One region of the Flexivirga aerilata genome, then DNA from elsewhere that is predicted to be linked to it. Evidence: predicted binding sites of a transcription regulator. Region 1 holds the regulator's gene; each other region holds the start of a gene.
The links. The regulator LexA, encoded in region 1, represses DNA repair genes until DNA is damaged. The targets are predictions, from matches to a motif close to TCGAACANNTGTTCGA.

Region 1 (6,120 bases):
CAGGCACACCGACGTTCGCGGGTTGCCTTGGACGATGAGCTCATAGCCAATTGCTAGGCGGGCGCGCCATCATCCCGCGTGTGCCTCCTCTCAGCGCCACCCGCCTGCTCACCGAGTGGACCTGGTCGACCGGCGGCGTGCTGCTCGCCGTCGCGCTCACCGCCGGCTACCTCGCGCTGGTCGTGCGGGCCCGGCGGCGAGGAGTGCACTGGCCGTGGACGCGCGTCGCGCTCTTCCTGGTGCTCGGCATCGGCGTGCTGATCTATGCCACCTGCGGCCCGGTGGGGGCTTACCGCACGACGTTCATGTTCATGTTCGCGGTGCAGGTGGTGCTGGTCGGCACCATCGTGCCGGTGGGCGTCGCATTGGGGGATCCGATGCGGCTGTTCACCGCGGCGGCCGGGCACGACCACACCTGGCTGCACCGCGGCTTGCGCAGCCGCGTGGCGAAAATCGTTCTGCACCCTGCAGTTTCGGCCGTCCTCGACATCAGCGGCATCATGCTCGTCTTCTTCACCGGGTATGGCGTAGCCGCCACCCGGTCCGGGATCGTCGAGGGCCTCCTGCTGGTCCACCTGGTGACGATCGGCGTCGCGTTCGGGGTGCCGTTGCTGGTCGAGGAGTTGCTGCCCCGCTGGGCGACGCCGCCGGTGCGCATCATGCTGGCGTTCTTCGACGGGCTGATCGACGCGGTGCCGGGCATCGTGGTGTTCACCCGCAGCTACCTGCTGATGCCGACCTTCCCGGGCTTCGGTCCGGCGGCCGCTGCCGCCCGCGACGGTCTGTCACCGATGCAGGACCAGCGATTCGCCGGCGGCGCGCTGCTGCTCGCGACCGAACTCATCGGCGTGCCCGTGCTGGGAGCGGTCTTCATGGAGTGGCTGCGCTCGGACGCCGTCGAGACCCGTGAGGTCGACGCCCGGCTGGACGAGCAGGAGGCCGCCCGGCGCGCGGTCGGCGCCTCGCAGGTGGGGGAGTCGGGGGAGCCGGATGACGAACCCTGGTGGGTGAGCGATCCTCGCCTGTCCGACCGTTTCCGGCGCTGATCCGGGCGTGGTCGAGGCGGCGGTGCCGCCGCGACTCAGGAGCAGACGTTCTTGGTCTGCGCGGCCTCGCACAGCGCGTCGAGCGTGGCGGCGACCGCCGGGACCCGTTGCAGATCGGGGGTCGTGACGGCATACACGGCGCGGCGGGACGCCGGATCGATCGGGAGCGTCTTGATGCCGGGGTTGCTGGCCGAGCGGCGAATGAGATCCGGGATGAGCGAGACGCCGAGACCTTCGGCGACCAGGCCCATCACCGCGACGTAGTCCTCGGTCTCGAAGGCGACGTCCGGGGTGAAGCCGGCCCGTCCCGCGAGCGACAGCAGGTGGCCGCGACATCGCGGACAGCCGGCGATCCAGGGCTCCTCGGCGAGGTCGGCGAGCTTGACCTTCTTGGACTTGGCGAGCTTGTGGCCGATCGGCACCGCGAGCCGCACCTCGTCGTCGAGCAGTTTGCGGGTCACGAACGCGTCGAGGTCCTCCTCGCCGCGCGCGAGATCGGTGCCCTCGTAGGCGAACGCGACCGCGACGTCGCACTCGCCGGAGCGCAGCGCGGCCAGCGACTCGGGCGGCTCGGCCTCGGTGAAGCTGACGTGCACGTCGGGGAATCGCTCCTTGACCAGCGCGAGGGCTCGCGGCACGAGCGTCGAAGAGGAGGAGGGGAACGCCATCAGCCGCACCCGGCCCGCGCGCAGTCCCGCGATGGCGGCGACCTCGGACTCCGCGGCGTCCAGCGCCGAGAGCACCGGCACCGCATGCCGTGCCAGCACCGACCCGGCCTCGGTCAGCCGCACGTTGCGACCGAGCCGCTCGACGAGCACGGTGCCGGTGCGCTCCTCGAGCCGGCGCACCATCTGCGAGATCGCCGGTTGTGAGTAGCCGAGCGACGCGGCGGCCGCCGTGAAGCTGCCCTCGTCGTGGATCGCCTTGATCACCCGCAGTCCTGCCGCATCAATCATGACCCCAGAATAACCCGATGTTATTGATGATCGCCACTTGCGGTCGATCGCTAATCGAAGGGGTGGGCGCGAAACTCCGCCCCGGGGCTGATGTATGACGGGGGTCTTCGGCATACGGTCGGACCATGCTGATCTGCTGCGAAGTCCTGCTCGCCGCGACGAGTCCCGCAGGCAAGCGCCTGGCCGGTGGTGCGCAGCTCGACCTGGCGCTCGCCGGCGGGGTGCTGACCGAGCTCGCGGCCCACCAGCGGGTGGCGGTCAAGGGCTCGCGGCTCGTCGTGCTCGACGAGCGCCCGGGCGGTGACCCGTTGCTCGATCATGCGCTCGCGATCTTCGCCCAGGGTGCCGGCAAGAAGCCCGAGAAGGTGCTGCCGAGGCTCGCCAAGGGGATGACCGACCGGGTCTATGACCGGTTGGTCGCCGACGGCGCGGTGCGCCGGGACCTGGGTGGCTTCCTGCGGCCGACCAGGCATCCCGTCGTCGACGCGGCGAGGCGGGAGGCGGTGCTGCGCGCCGGCCGCCAGGTGCTCGCCGGGACCGCCCGGCCCGACCTGCACAGCGGCTCGCTGATCGCGCTGCTCACCGCCGCAGACGCAGTGACCACCGTCTACTACGCCGAGCAGTTCGGCGTCTCCGCCCGGGAGCTGAAGAAGCGCGCCAAGGCCGTCGGAGCGCAGGACTGGGCGGCCGGCGCCGCGGAGGCCGCGATCCGAAGCGCGCAGCACGCAGTGTCCGCCGCACTCGCGACCTCGGCGGTGGCGGCCAACATCGCCCTGAACAGCTGATCCGCCGTGACCGGCTGACCCCGGGGCGGCAGATCTCCGCCTCCGCCCGATGTGAGAGCTTGAAGGCGTGGTGACCACCGACCCGGACGCGTTGCGCGACCTGCTGCGCGCGGGCGGCGTCGTCGCTCTCACCGGCGCGGGGCTGTCGACCGAGTCCGGCATCCCGGACTATCGCGGCCCGGACGGCAATCGCCGCTTCCAGCCGATGACGGCGCAGGAGTTGCTCGCCGATCCGGTTGCCCGCCAACGCTATTGGGCGCGTTCGTATGTCGGTTGGCCGCGCTTCGCCGCGGCGCGGCCGAACCCCGGGCACGTCGCCCTCGCGCAGTTGCAGCGGGCCGGGGCACTGGGGCCGATCATCACCCAGAACGTCGACGGGCTGCACCAGAGCGCCGGCGCCGACCGCGTCGCCGAATTGCACGGCAGCCTCACCCATGTCGTCTGCATGCACTGCGGGGAGCGCTACCGCCGGGAGACCGTCGACGAGTGGCTGACGCTCGCCAATCCTGACTTCGACCGCTCGGCGGAAGGCCCGCTGCGGCCGGACGGTGACGTCGCGATCGCCGACGAGCTGATCAGCAGATTTCACATCGTGCACTGCATCATCTGCGGATCGGATCTGCTCAAGCCGGACGTGGTGATGTTTGGCGAGTCGGTCGCTAAAGACCTTGTCGCACAGTGCTTTTCGTATGTCGAGAACGCGTCTTCGTTGCTCGTCCTCGGGTCGTCGCTCGCGGTCATGTCGGGCTACCGATTCGTCCGGCGCGCGGCTCGGCTCGGCATACCGGTGGCGATCGTGACGCACGGGTGGACGCGCGCCACCGACGACGAGGTCAGCGTGCGGGTGGACGCCCCGCTCGGTGCCACCCTGACCGCTCTCGCGGCCGACCTCGCCCGCGCGCCCGGCTGAACCGCCGAACGCGCGCGGGGGCGGTGGGCTGGTGACTCGCGCCGGCTCAGACCCGCCGCAGCACCGCCGTGACCTTGCCGAGGATCGTCGCGTCGTCGCCGTCGATGGGTTCGTATGCCTCGTTGTGCGGCAGCAGCCAGACCTTGCCGCGGGTGCGCTTGAAGGTCTTCACCGTCGCCTCGTTGTCGAGCATCGCGGCGACGATCTCGCCGTTGCTCGCGGTCGGCTGCTGGCGCACGACGACCCAGTCGCCGTCGCAGATCGCGGCATCCACCATCGAGTCGCCGACCACCTTGAGCAGGAAGAGGTCGCCCTCGCCGACGATCTGCTTGGGCAGCGGGAAGACGTCCTCGACGACCTCCTCGGCGAGGATCGGGCCGCCGGCGGCGATGCGGCCCACGACCGGCACGTATGACGCCGACGGGCGCTCGTCGCCGAGGCCCGTCTCGTCGATGCTCGTCTCGTCGGCCGCGGTCACGCTCGACCCACCGCGGTAGCCGCGCTCGTCGCGACCGGCCTCGGGGTCGATGACCTCGATGGCGCGCGGCCGGTTGGGGTCGCGGCGCAGATAACCCTTGCGCTCGAGCATCGTCAGCTGATGTGCCACCGAGCTGGGGCTGGTGAGGCCGACGGCGTCGCCGATCTCGCGCAGGCTCGGCGGGTAGCCGCGGCGTGCGACGGAGCTGCGGATCACCTGGAGCACCTTGCGCTGCCGTGTGGTCAGGCTCTCACCCGACCGGTCCGGCAGCTTGTGAACTTTCGCCATCGCCTCATCTCCTGATCGACCCCGTGTCCACGAAAACCCGCGCCGTTCGGAGTGTTTCGGCGCGATCCCCGTGCGACCGCCGAGGGGCTGTCGGTGGTCGGTGCTTGTCTGATCTTCGTGCAGAACTTGGTACAGAACCCCGTCCAGAACTTCGCGAAGAACGTCGTGCAGCCAGAGTATGGGGTTCGGACACAGTTGCCAAACATCTGTACGACGCGTGTCTCGACAGTGTCGAACGTCCGTGCTATACATCGTACAGAGGTCCTATCGCACACGCGTTCGCAACAGCCAGCAGTGGCGAAGGCCATGGTCCAGGAGGAAGAGATGAGTGCAGTCACCCAGTGGGAGATCCCGGCGACCGTCCCGCCGCGCCCGCGGCGTCGCCTGCGGTCGGTGCCGACCGGGGCCGGTGCGACGGCGAGCGTGGCCGGTGTGCCGCAGCGGCGCGCGGTGCCGGCGCAGATCGGTGTGCGCCTCACCGCCCGCGGCCGCCGGCTGCTGGTCGCGGCTGCGGTCGTGATCCTCTGCCTGTCGGGGGCGTTCGTCGCCCGCGCCTGGGCGGCGCCCTCGGCGCCCGCCGTGCCGTCGGTCACGGTCCAGCCGGGCCAGACGCTGTCCGAGGTCGCCCATCGCGCCTACCCGCAGCTGACCACGGGCGACGCGGTGACCAAGGTGCAGCAGGCCAACTCCCTCAATTCGCTGCAGGTCCACGCCGGCCAGCGGCTCAGCCTGCCGCGCTGATCGACTCTGCCGCCGGAGAGGCGGCAGCACATGCCATGGGTCCAACCGTGTCCCGGGCTCATGGAACGGGCGGGCGCAGCACGGGATTGTGCTGCGCCCGCCCGTTGTTGACAGATAGGTGCGGCGTGGCCAGGTAAGTGCGGCTGCGGCGGCGACTGCGAGCCGGTGAGACCCGCGACACGCCGTACGACACACCCGCAATCGGCCGCTGACCTGCGCAGATTCGACGCGACGCGCCGACGTCTTGCGTGCTTGTGGTCCAGGTGCCTAACATCCCTACATCTAGTAGTTACATCGTTGGGATTCATCCACATCTAGTCCACACGTCATCCCCAAGTCATCCACCGGATACCCACACCTTCATCCACAGGGAGCGGGTTTTTCCGGTGCTTGATCGCCGGGATGGCCACACCTGCACGACCCCGCGACAGCTTCCGAGGAGGACCGCCATGCACTGCCCGTTCTGCCGGCACGACGACAGCCGCGTCGTCGACAGTCGCACCAGTGAGGACGGCACCTGCATCAAGCGTCGCCGGCAGTGCCCCAACTGCGGCAAGCGGTTCTCCACCATGGAGACCGCCAGCCTGACGGTGGTCAAGCGCTCCGGCGCGAGCGAGCCGTTCAGCCGGGGCAAGGTGCTGGTCGGCGTGCGCAAGGCCTGCCAGGGCCGTCCGGTCAGCGAGGACGACCTCGCCCTGCTCGCCCAGCAGGTGGAGGAGTCCATTCGGGCCCAGGGTGCCGCCGAGATCGACGCCCACGACGTCGGTCTGGCGATCCTCGGCCCGCTGCGCAGCCTCGACGAGGTGGCCTACCTGCGGTTCGCGAGCGTCTACCAGGCCTTCGAGGGCCTGGAGGACTTCGAGGCCGCGATCACCCTGCTGCGCGCCGAGCGGGAGGCGACCGGCGTCGAGCCGGG
Region 2 (6,120 bases), 1.5 Mb from region 1:
GGTCGAATTCGTGGCCGTATCCGTCCGCGACCGCAGTCGCCGACTGCGCCTCGGGTCGCCATCCGTGGTCGGCGAGCCACTTCGCAGGGTCGATGCGTTGACCCGTCGCGACCAACCGTCCGAGGTCGACGCCGACCGCCTCGCTCAGGTGAGTGAGTGCGGGGTCGCGCAGCTGGGCGCCGAGGTCAGCGAAGTCTTCGATCGCAAGGTGGGAGGAGCCCGGTGCCGCGAAGGTGTCGACCGACTCCAGCAGGGCACGCTGAGTGTCGGTCGGCAGGTAGGCGAGCGGGCCCTCGGCGAGCCAGGCTGACGGGAGCCGTGGGTCGAAACCGGCCGCCAGCAGTGCGCTCGGCCAGTCGTCGCGCAGGTCGGCCGGCACCGGGCGGCGCTCGCTGGCGGGCGTTGCGGCATACCGGTCGAAGACGAGGTCCTTGAAGTCCAGGACGCGGGGCAGGTCGATTTCGTACACCGTCGTGCCGCGCGGCCAGCGCAGTCGGTGGGCGCGGCTATCGAGTCCGGCAGCAACGATCACCACGTGGCGGATGCCGGTGTCGGCGGCGGCCAGCAGGACTTGGTCGAAGAATCGGGTCCGCACTCCGTGGTAGGCGGCCATCATCTGCCAGGTCGCGGCGAGGGAGGCGGCGCGTGAAGCGTCGGGCGGGGCGGCTGTTTCGGGCGCGGCCAGTGGTCTGGTCGGCAGCGGTTTCGGTGCTCGCGCCGCCTGCACGAACCGCTCCGCCCACGGGTCGTCGATGAGCCGGTCCGGACGATGCGACGCGATGGCTCGCGCTGCGGCCACGGCGAGTGCGGTGATGCCGACTCCGCTGACGATGTCCCACTCGTCGGGCTCGCTCCGCGTCATAGCTCGATGGTGCCGCGCTCAGCTATGCGGCGGCGTGGGTGTGGCTGGGCATGCGGCCGGGGGTGAGCTCCCAGGTGACGCCGTCGGGGCCGACTCGTGCCATGAACCCGCGGCGATGCACTTCCTGGTGATGCCGGCAGCACAGCATCGCCGAATTGGTCAGGCTGGTTTCTCCGCCGGCCCACCACGGGATCACATGATGGACCTCGCAGAAACCTGGTGGTCGATCACACCCGGGGAACGTGCACCCGCCATCGCGTATGAGCACAGCCGCGCGTAAACCCTTGGTGACCAGGCGTTCTCGCCGGCCCACATCCATCGGCTGACTCGGCCCACCGAGGACCGCGGGGATCAGATCGGCATCGCAGGCTGCCCTTCGGGCGGCTCCGGCGTCGAGGACGTCCCCGCCCGGGGTGGTCGCCGCGCCGATGCCGTCGGTCAGCGACGTGAGGTCCATGGTCAGCAGGATGGTGGCCGCCGACCCGACGGGTGCGACCTCACCGGCGGCAACCTTCGCGCCTGCAGTAATCAGCTCCATCAGCGCGTCCGCCCGGCGCTTGCCCGGAGTGCGTTCATCCCGCAAGGATTTGCCAGTGCCTTTGCCGCCCGACTCGCTGGCCCCGGTCGCGCCGCCCGCGTCGCCCGATCCGGCGAGACTGGAACCGCCGGCCTCGGCGGTGGCAGGCCGTGGTGCGGATCCTGCGGTGATCGCCGCCTTGAGCACGGCAGCATTGGCGGGCGCGAGTTCGGCCACGAGCCGGGTCATCCCGGTGGCAGTCGTACCCCACGTCAGCGTTTCGACCTGTTCGAGTTTCGCGTCCTGCACGGAGAGTGCTTCGGTGGCGTAAGTGGCGAGGATCTTCCGGGTCAATGCCTGCACACCCTTGGCGCCGAGTGCCGGGTCGAGTTGCAGGAACCACGCCAGCACTTCACCCCGGTCCGCCGAAGGGATGACCGGCGCGACCTTGTCCGCGTTGGTCAACGCGGCCCGCGCGGTCGACACCGTGCACGATCCACGTGCGACCGCGGCGGCGATGACCGCGTTCTTCCGCTCCCGGCACGCCTCGGCCACCACCGCGATCGACTTCGCCTCGCCCGGTTCGATCGGCACCCCGGACGCTTCGGCGTGACGGCATACCCACTGCGTCGTGTTTGCGGCCGTCGAGCCCGCGACCGTGCCCCGGTCCACCGCATCCGCAGTGACCACCGCAGCCACCTGCGCCGACCGCCCATGCAACCGCAGCAGCACCTGCGTCAACGACTCCACCTGCGCATCCCCGAGTTGATGGATCAGGGCAGGCAGCTCGTCAACGACCGCTACCAATGCCTCCAACTCCTGCAGAGCAGCTTGCCCACGACCCGGCTCAACCGGCACCAATGCCGCCCCGGCAGGCGCGCCCGGACACTCCGGCAACGGCACCGCAGAATCGAGAGACATGGCCCGAATCTCCTTCCGCCGCGGTGGTTTTCGTCGTGCTATCAGAATACCGCCAATCACCCCGGCTGTACATATGTTCGACACAAATACCTAGGCGTCACTTTGTCGCACGACATCGGAATGGCCCGCGGGCACAGCTACCCGGCGCACGTCGCCGCGGCCGGGGAAGGATCCTCGGGAGCACAGCCGTCCGCCTCGGCCAGCTCCTTGCGTCACCGCGCCACGAATTTGACGCCACCGGGCGCGGCCGGTCGCGAAGACGACTCTCAGGACGCCTGCGCGTCGGCGAACTCCAGGATCGGGTCGTGGTGATTGTGCTCGTACGCCTTGGCTTTCGTCTTCGCTGTCAGCGCGGCCCACTGCGCGGGAATGGTGTCGAAGCCGAACTTCCCGCGGGCTTCCGCCGGGGTGTAGACGACCTTCTCGACCGGGTCGATGTCGCGGAAGACGGGCGTCAGCACCGGACGCGTGCGGGGTGACAGGAAACCGATGACGGCGAGCTTCACGCGCGGGCTCCAGTTGGCCACGCGCACAACGGGTTTCGTCGCCGCGGTGACCACCGCATCGGTGACTCGGCTCTGCGGAGTGCCGCCGAGATCACGCGTCCAGCGCGGGAAGGTCGAGATGACCGCGCGGCTGATGAAGGCGTTGATCGTCCAGCGGATCGCGTAGGGCACGGAGTGCGGGATCGAGTGCAGCTCCATATTGGCGAGGAACTGGAACATGTCGCGCGCCAGCTCGGATCCGACCAGCTGCGGGCGGTAGTCCTCGAAGTATTGCGGGACGCCTTCCCGACTGCGCGGCACGCGCTCGGGGTCGATGGTCTGGAACTCGGCAGCGATCGCACACTCCCGCCAGTAGCGCGACTCCTCCTCGGCGGACAGCTTGCCCGGGCCGAAGCGCTCGTAGGTGTAAAGGATCGAGTGCCACGCGGTCAGGTGGATCCACAGCTGCGACTCGGGATCGTTGGCGTCATACCGCCTCCCGGTCACCGGGTCGGTGCCGATCGCCCGGGAGTGCACCTTGACGAGGATCTCAGACGCCTTGAGCACCGACTCCGCATCGCCGAAGATCACCGTCGCGAAGTACTGCAGGGTGCGGTCGTAACGGAGCGGGGTGCGCTGCTTGATCTGGCCGCTCTCCTGCACCGAGGCGACAGGCAGCGGGTCGAGCTCCTCGATCGTCACCGCACGGGAGAAGCCCAGCCAGAACGACGTCGGATAGGACCACACCTTCCCAGGACGCCGAGTCCGGCCCGAAGAAGTCCCAATCCTGCTGCTGCGCAGGTTTTTTCGCGTGCCGGGGGCGGCGCAGTCGGTGGGCGAGCGCGACGGGTCGTCGCATGATGATCTCCAGGGGTCGGCGCATCCAGCGTGACGCACCTTACACCGCCTGCTTTACAAAATGAAGGTGTTTGTAAAGTGACTCGGGCCCAAGCCGGTCAGCGCACCCGCGCCGGCAGGCTTTCCCAACCGCGCAACACCCGGGTCGGCCGCCGGTGCGCACCGGGCAGCAACTCGACTTCCGCAATCCGGTCATAGAGCGCCCGCAGACCGACCTCGCCCTCCATGCGCGCGAGCGCGGCACCGAGGCAGAAGTGGCGTCCGGCGGAGAACGACACGTGGTCACGCGCATTCTCCCGTCGTACGTCGAAGCGATCCGGCTCGGCAAAGACCTTCGGATCGCGGTTGGCCCCGGCGAGGACGGTCATGATCACCTGCTGGTCCTTGACCGGGACGCCGGCGATCGTGGAGTCCCGCACGACCTGCCGTCCGGTGAGCAGCACCGGCGGCGCGATGCGCAGCACCTCGTCGACGGCATTCGGCCAGAGCTGCGGCTCCGCACGCAGCGTCGCCAACTGCTCGGGATGCTCGTCGAAAAGCCGAATCGCGTTGCCCAGCAAGTTGACCGTCGTCTCGAAGCCGGCCGCGAGGACCAGCCCGGCCGTCGACTTCAGCTCCTTCTCGGTGAGCTGCTGGCCCTCGTCACTGGCCCGCACCAACTGGCTGAAGAGATCGTCACCGGGCTCGCGCCGCAGCCGCCCGAGATGTTCACCGAGCCAAGCGTCGAAGTCGTCCAACGCCGTTTCGACAGTGCGTAATTCGCGCCAGCCGAGTCCCATGTCGAGACTCGCGGCCGCGGCGGTGCCCATCTCGAGCACGTGCTGCCGATCGCTCTCCGGCACTCCGAGGATCTCGGCGATGACCTGCACCGGCAGCTGCGCGCAATAGGCCTCGACCAGGTCGACCTCACGGCCGGCCGGGATCGCGTCGAGCAACTCGGCGGCGAGCTTCTCGGTGCGGTCGCGCAACTGGTCCACCGCGCGCACCGTGAAGACCTTGGTCACCAGTTTGCGGTAGCGCGTGTGGTCCGGGGGCTCGGTCGCCAGCATCGACGGCGGTTCCACCGGATGTATGCCGGCACGCGCCGCCCAGTTGAGCGCGCGGGTCAGCATGCTCTCGTCGCCCAGGCCGATGCCCGCGCGAACGTCGTTGCTGGACAACACTTCTCGCACTGCAGCGTGATCGACCGTGGCATAGCCGATCCGGGATCGGGCCATCGGTCCCTCGGCCCGGATCTCCTCGAAGAGCGGGACGAGCTCGTCGGTGGAGTGCGTCTTGGCGCGCGTGGCCAGTTGCCCCTGCAGGTCGCCGCGTCGCGCCCCGAGCCGCATGAGCGTGCCGGGCAGGGCGTGCCCGATGCCCCAGCGAACGCTGCGGCGTACCTCGTCGATCGCGGTCATCAGATCTCCCAGCTTTACGACAGGTGTAGTTACCCGATTCAGGTTAGGTGATCTGGGTCACGACCGCCAGAGGGATCAGGATCCGGCGGCCCTCAGCTCGTCCTGCACGACCCACTTGTGGTTCTTCATCGTCATGCCGTTCATGTCGTAATCGACGACATACACCGGCTCGGTGGTGGACCCGGCGATTGTTGCCTTCGCGCCGTCCATGCCGGGCATGTGATCGGTGGCGAGGGTGACCTGCGTGCCGTCGGCGAGACGCTTGCCGCCGGCACCCTTGACCTCCTGCTGCACGACCCACTTGTGGTCCTTGACCGGCGCGCCACCGGTCGTGGGCGTGTAGTTCACGGCATAGGTCGTCGTCGCGTAGACGCCGACGACCTTGGCCTTGGCGTTCTTCATGCCCGGCATGTGGTCGGCGGTGAGCACGACCTCGCTGCCCACCGGAAACTCAGGATTGACAGCGGCTTTCATCCCGGCGGGCGCAGGCCCACCGTCCATCTCGTGGTGCATCCCTGACATCCCAGATTTCCCGGTCATGCCCGCCGCCGACGACGCGGACGTCGGTGCCGAGGCCGCGCCACCACCTCCGTCGCTCGAACATCCCGCGACGGCCAGCACCCCGGCAACACTCGCGATCGCACCAAACTTCGACCAGGTGGTCCTACGCACAGCAACTCCTCGGATCGTCGGACGGACCATCCGTGTATACCACTTACCCCTATGGGGTATGCCGGGAGCCGCTCGCATCCGGATGAGCGCCCGCGCCATACCCCGTGGGGCCGACGCTTCAGGCGCGACGACGGCCCGCGGTCGCGATGTCGGCGAGTCCGACCAGCAGCGACGCGCCGACGAAGGCGGCGACACTGATCAGCCCGTGCACGAGAGCGGTGGAGAAATCGGGCCGGCCGCCGGCCGCGAGGACGCCGTAGAAGACGCTTCCGGTGATCGCGATGCCGGCCGCCGAGCCGATGCGCTGACCCGTCTGCAGCACGCCACCGGCGACGCCGGCCTGCCGGACCGGCACCTCGGAGACAGTGAGCGTGAGGTTGGGGCTGATCACCAGGCCGCTGCTGA
Region 3 (6,120 bases), 1.1 Mb from region 1:
GGCCGACGAGCACGAAGAACAAACCCGAATCCGACGGGCCGGACATGACTTCCTCCAGGTAGCAGGTGGTCCCCGAGTCACCTGTGACCAGTGTGACCCCATTGGTCCGACCTTCGCAGCCGATTTCCTGAGGTCGCGGAACCGTTCACCGCACCGGGCGCGTCCATCACGGCGAACTCGACGAAGGAGTCCCCGATGAACCGCCGCCCCGCCCGCCTCACCTCGCTCGGTGCCGCGTCCGCGCTGCTGGCCACCTCAGGTGTCGTGTATGCCGCGACTGCCGCAGACGCCGCGGCCCCGGCTGCCGGCGGACTGTCACCGAACGGCGCCAACCTGACGACATACACCTCGCAGCAGCTCACGTGGGACGCCGCGCTCTGCCCGAAGGAAGTGCGCACGCTCGGCAAGGCCGCCGCACGCACACAGTGCGCGAAAGTCGTTGCACCCAAGGACTATTCGGACCCCGGCAAGGGCGACATCTCGTTGATGGTCACGCGCACGACCGGGCAGACCCCGGCGGCTGCACCACGTTACGTCTTCACCAACCCGGGCGGACCGGGCGGTCCCGCCGCCCGCTTCTCGGTGCTGGTCGCGGCACTCTCGCCGCTCGGCCGCAACGAGACGGTGATCGGCGTCGATCCACGCGGCACCGGCGAGAGCACCCCGGTCAGCTGCGCGCCGGCCCGGTCCCGCGTCACCGACGACCGGCAGCTGAGCGATGCCGACGTGCGCACGTTGCAGACCGCCACCCGGAAGATGGTCGACGACTGCGTTGCCGCGCACGGCGACTACCTGCCGTACATCACGACCGACAACACCGCTCGCGACCAGGAGCTGGTGCGCCGGTTGCTCGGCACGAAAACCGTCGACTACTACGGTGTCTCCGCCGGCACCTGGCTCGGTGCCCGCTACGCGACCCTCTTCCCCGAGCAGGTGGGCCGGTTCGTACTCGACAGCAACACCGACTTCACCGGCACCTTCCAGGAGAGCTTCGCCTATCAGCCGATGGGCTTCCAGCGGCGGTTCGGCGCGCAGTTCGTGCCGTGGGCGGCCCGCCACGATGCGACCTACCGGCTGGGCTCGACCCCGCAGGAGGTGCAGGCGACCTTCGACCGGGTGCGAGCCGCGGCCGGCAAGGGGAAGCTCGGCTACTTCACCCCCAACGTGATCGACAACGTGATGGCGCAGCAGATGTACTCGGACAGGAGTTTCGTCACGGCCGCGAAGTTCCTCGGCTTCCTCGACGAGGCCGCGGACGGCGACCGCACCGCGCTCTACCGGGCGTTCATGCTCCTGCAGGGCGGGTCGGACAGCTACCCCGACAACCGGGAGAGCACGACCTTCATGGCGACCACCTGCAACGACACCGACTGGAACAAGGACCCCAATTCGTATGTCGCAGCGGCACGTTCGGCCGGGCCGAAGTTCCCGCTGACCGGCTACCGGCAGGTCGTGAACCCGTGCGCATACTGGCCCTACAAGGCGACCAACACCACGGTCGACCTGTCGAAGGCGCCCGCGATCATGATGGTGAACGCGACGGTGGACCCGGCCACGCCATACGAAGGCGCGGTGAAGGCGCACAAGGCGTCGCCCAATACGGTGCTGCTGACCGTCACCGATCAGGGCGCGCACGGCGCGGTCCTCGGCAGCAAGAACACCTGCGTGACCGACGCGGCATACGGCTTCCTGACGAAAGGCACTGCGCTCCAAGGCGATGCGGTGTGCCCCGGGGTGCCGCTGCCGGACGACGACAAGGTCTACCCGGTCGGTCCGAAGGTGACCGGACCGCGGCCGGATGCCGCGCAGCCGACGCCGAAGCCCGAGGAGAAGAAGTTGCCGGACCTCGCCGACACGCTGATCAAGCTGCTGGAGAAGTTCGTCGGCGACATCCTCGGCGGCCCGCACCACTGACGGCCGGGTGCGGTCTCACATCTGCTCGGGCGCCTCGATGCCGAGCAGGTCGAGACCGCGCACGAGCACTCGAAGAGTCAGCGCGCACAACGCGATCCGGCTGTCGCGCACCTCGGCGGGCTCGGCCTTCAGCACCGGGCAGTGCTCGTAGAAGGTCGTGAACGCCGACGCCAGCTCATAGAGGTATGCCGCCAGTCGGTGCGGCTCGAGAGTCACCCCGATCTGGGCCACGACTGCGCCAAACTCCAACAACCGCAAGGCAAGTGCGCGCTCGGCCGGCTCGGTGAGCACGATCGGGCCCTTGGGGTCGGCCGCGTCGACCCGGCCGAGGATCGAGCGCAGCCGAGCCGTCGCATACTGCAGATAGGGACCGGTGTTGCCCTGCAGCGCGAGCATGCGGTCCAGGTCGAAGGTGTAGCCCGAGTCGTGCGAGACCGACAGATCGGCATACTTGATCGCGCCGATGCCGACCTGGTGGGCGATGGTCGCCCTCGTCTGCTCGTCGAGGTCGGGACGTGACTCGGCGACCACCTCGGCCGCACGCTCCAGCGCTGAGTCCACCAGGAACTGCAGTGAGATCAGGTCACCCGAGCGGGTGCGCAGGATCTTGCCGTCCGGGCCGACGACGTTGCCGATCTGCACGTGGATCGGCTCGGTGCCCTTGATCCAGCCGGCCTTGTCGGCGGCCGACCAGACCATCCGGAAGTGGAGGTTCTGCGGGGCGCCCACGACATACAACGCCCGGTCGGCGTGCAGGTGGAGGGACCTGTGCCGGATGGTCGCCAAATCGGTTGTGGCGTAACCGTATCCGCCGTCGGACTTGCGGATGATGAGCGGCACCGGCTTGTCGTCCCGGCCGATGAACTCGTCCTGGAAGATGCACAGCGCGCCGTCGCTGACGACCGCGATGCCCTTGGCCTCCATCGAGTCGCAGACCTCGGCGAGCTCGTCGTTGTAGGACGATTCGCCGCGGATGTCGTCGTCAGTGAGGGTGACGCCGAGCTGGGTGTAGACCCGGTTGAGATAGACCTTCGACAGGTCCATGATCTCGTTCCAGAGCCGGAGGCTGTCGGCGTCACCGCTCTGCAGAGTGGCGACCCGCTTGCGAGCGCGGGTCGCGAAATCGCCTGCGGATCCTGGCGGTTCGGCCTTGTCGGATGCGTCGAACTTGGCACGGGCGGCCCGGTAGAACGCGTTGGGGTCGGTCTCCAGCAGCTTGGCCTCGTCGCTGCCCTCGCCGACCTCGAGCAGGTGCTCGATGAGCATGCCGAAGGCGGTGCCCCAGTCGCCGAGATGGTTTTGCCGGATCACGTTGTGCCCCAAGGCTTCCAGCGTGCGCACCAGCGAGTCGCCGACGACCGCACTGCGCAGGTGCGCGACGTGCATCTCCTTGGCGGCGTTGACGGAGGAGTAGTCGACGACGACCGTCTCCTGCGCCGGCGTGGGTATGCCGAGCCGGTCGTCGGCCAGCTCGGTGGTCGCGGCCTGCGCGATCCAGTCGGTGCGCAGCCAGATGTTGAGGAAGCCTGGGCCGGCGATCTCGACTGTGTCGATCAGGTCGTCGTCGGTGGGCAGCGCGTCCACGATGGCCTGCGCCACCTCGCGCGGGGGCTTGCCCACCTGCTTGGCGAGGGCCATCGCCGCGTTGGCCTGGAAGTCGGCGTCCGACTGGCGCGGGTTCGCCGGACGGATCACCGGGTCGGCCTCTCGCCACTGCGCACCGAAGGCGGCGGCAATCGCCTCCTGGACGCGCGCGGTCAGGGCAAGGGTCGGATCGATCATGCCCTCAAGATTAAGGCGTGGCCGGGCGGGGTCGTGACGTCGTCCGTCCGGAGCTGCGCCCGCGGGGCATTCCGATGTCGTGAGACAAAGTGATGCCCAGATATTTGTGTCGAACATCTGTACAGGACTGGTGATTGGCGGTATTCTGCTAGCACGACGAAAACTACTGCGGCGGAGGGAGATTCGGGCCATGTCTCTCGATTCTGCTGTGCCGCTGCCGGAGCGTCCGGACGTGGCTGCCGAGGCCGTGCGGGTGCCGGTTGAGCCGGGGCGCGCGCCGGTGGTGCTGGAGCAGTTGCAGGCAGTTGCGGCGTTGCTGGATGAGGTGCCGGAGGTGGTGCACCAGCTCGGCGACGGACAGGTGGAGGCGTTGACGCAGGTGCTGTTGCGGTTGCATGGACGGTCGGCGCAGGTTGCTGCGGTGGTGACTGCTGATGCGGTGGACCGTGGGACGGTTGCGGGCTCGACGGCGGCGAACACCACCCAGTGGGTAGGTCGTCACGCCGAAGCATCCGGGGTGCCCATCGAACCGGTCGAGGCGAAGACGATCGCGGTGGTCGCGGAGGCGTGCCGGGAGCGCAAGAACGCGGTCATCGCCGCCGCGGTCGCACGAGGTTCGTGCACGGTGTCGACGGCCGGGGCGGCGTTGGTGAATGCGGACAAGGTGGCGCCGGTGATCCCGGCCGCCGACCGGGGTGAGGTGCTGGCGTGGTTCCTGCAGTTGGATCCGGCACTCGGGGTCAAGGGTGTGCAGGCATTGACCCGGAAGATCCTGGCGACCTATGCCACCGAAGCGCTGTCCGCGCAGGACGCGAAACTCGAACAGGTCGAAACCCTGACGTGGGGTACGACAGCGACCGGGATGACCCGGCTCGTAGCGGAGCTGGCACCGGCGAATGCTGCGGTGTTGAAGGCCGCGATCACGGCCGGGTCCGCACCACGGCCCGCCACCGCCGACACCGACGGTTCCGGTCGCGCCGGATCACACGACGCGGGCCGCACGACTGGAGCCGACGAACCGCGCGGCAAAGACGCTGGCGGCAGCGTGACCGTGCGGGACGAACGCACCCCGGGCAAACGCCGCGCGGACGCGCTGATGGAGCTGATCACTGCGGGCGCGAAAGTTGCCGCCGGTGACGTGGCGCCCGTCGGGTCGGCGGCGACGATCCTGCTGACCATGGACCTGTCGGCGCTGACCGACGGCATCGGCGGGGCAACCACCCCCACCGCTGACGTCCTCGACGCCGGTGCCGCCCGAAGGGCAGCCTGCGACGCGGACCTGATCCCCGTCGTCCTCGGCGGTCCGAGTCAACCGTTGGACGTCGGCCGGCGAGAACGCCTGGTCACCAAAGGTTTACGAGCGGCTGTCGTCATACGCGATGGCGGGTGCACCTTCCCCGGCTGTGATCGACCACCCGGTTTCTGCGAAGTCCACCACGTCACACCCTGGTGGTCCGGCGGAGAAACCAGCCTCACCAACTCCGCCATGCTCTGCTGCCGACATCACCAGGAAGTCCACCGCCGCGGCTTCATGGCACAGGTTCACCCCGACGGCGTCACCTGGGACCTCACCCCAGGACGCATGCCCAGCCACACCCACGCCGCCGCATGACGGACGAGGACACCACCTGCGACAGCAGCCTGCGGGCGGGTGTTAGATATCGCGGGAACGCGACCGTGCGTAGCGCCAGATCGCGTGGTCGAGATGCGTTGGATCAAGACTCATCCTGTCTGCGGCAGCGATCACCAGCTCCCGGACACCGCTCGGCGAGAGACGTTCGTCGTGAAGTTGGTGTCGCACGTAGCGGACGACCCCAGGTGTCTGCCTTCACGCCCGGTCGCCCGAGCGTGCCGACAATTCTGGTGGTTGGGCCGTCTCCTCACCTCCCCTTCGCGCGAATGCGACGTGCGATGCTGCCAGACCGGGTTCCACCCGGCGCCACAGCTTCGACTGCCAATATGTCGTGCGTGACTGTGATCGAGATCCCGATGACCGATGGCACCGCAGAGGCATACCTGACCGGCGTTGCCGACCATCCACAGCCGGGTGTGTTGCTCTTCATGGACGCGATCGGGCTGCGACCGCGCATCGAGGAGATGGCCGACCGGATCGCGGCCTGGGGCTACACGGTCCTAGCGCCGAATGCGTTCTACCGCAACGGAAAGGCCGCCGACCTCTCGCCCGACGGGCCGCTGGACACCGACGCCAAGCGCGAGGAGTTCTTCGGCGGCGCGATGCAACGGGTGCACGGCCTGACCGCCGAACTCGCCGAACGCGACATCCCGCAGTATGTCGACGCGCTACTCGCGCAGCCAAACGTCACCGCTCCGATCGGCGTCGTCGGCTACTGCATGGGCGCGCGCCTCGCCATACGGGCAACCTATCTGCGCACCGAACAGGTAGCAGCCGCAGCGGGATTCCAC

Region 2: HJ588_RS03030 (HNH endonuclease signature motif containing protein) is a predicted target of LexA. The motif match lies at 2,366-2,381, and genes of this name have one in related genera.
Region 3: HJ588_RS04760 (HNH endonuclease signature motif containing protein) is a predicted target of LexA. The motif match lies at 3,806-3,821, and genes of this name have one in related genera.

Annotation. Positions count from the first base shown of each region.
Region 1 covers NZ_JABENB010000001.1:2,093,329-2,099,448, forward strand. The annotation lists gene HJ588_RS09875 (cytochrome c oxidase assembly protein) at 81-1,046, shown strand; gene HJ588_RS09880 (LysR family transcriptional regulator) at 1,082-2,002, opposite strand; gene HJ588_RS09885 (GOLPH3/VPS74 family protein) at 2,128-2,787, shown strand; gene HJ588_RS09890 (Sir2 family NAD-dependent protein deacetylase) at 2,855-3,697, shown strand; gene lexA (transcriptional repressor LexA) at 3,744-4,463, opposite strand; gene HJ588_RS09900 (LysM peptidoglycan-binding domain-containing protein) at 4,788-5,204, shown strand; gene nrdR (transcriptional regulator NrdR) at 5,654-6,120, shown strand, end outside.
Region 2 covers NZ_JABENB010000001.1:640,639-646,758, forward strand. The annotation lists gene HJ588_RS03025 (SAM-dependent methyltransferase) at 1-862, opposite strand, end outside; gene HJ588_RS03030 (HNH endonuclease signature motif containing protein) at 885-2,300, opposite strand; gene HJ588_RS03035 (oxygenase MpaB family protein) at 2,567-3,532, opposite strand; gene HJ588_RS03040 (cytochrome P450) at 3,742-5,043, opposite strand; gene HJ588_RS19905 (YdhK family protein) at 5,119-5,487, opposite strand; gene HJ588_RS03050 (MFS transporter) at 5,834-6,120, opposite strand, start outside.
Region 3 covers NZ_JABENB010000001.1:1,005,947-1,012,066, reverse strand. The annotation lists gene HJ588_RS04775 (MbtH family NRPS accessory protein) at 1-46, opposite strand, end outside; gene HJ588_RS04770 (alpha/beta hydrolase) at 196-1,914, shown strand; gene argS (arginine--tRNA ligase) at 1,930-3,696, opposite strand; gene HJ588_RS04760 (HNH endonuclease signature motif containing protein) at 3,887-5,308, shown strand; gene HJ588_RS04755 (dienelactone hydrolase family protein) at 5,665-6,120, shown strand, end outside.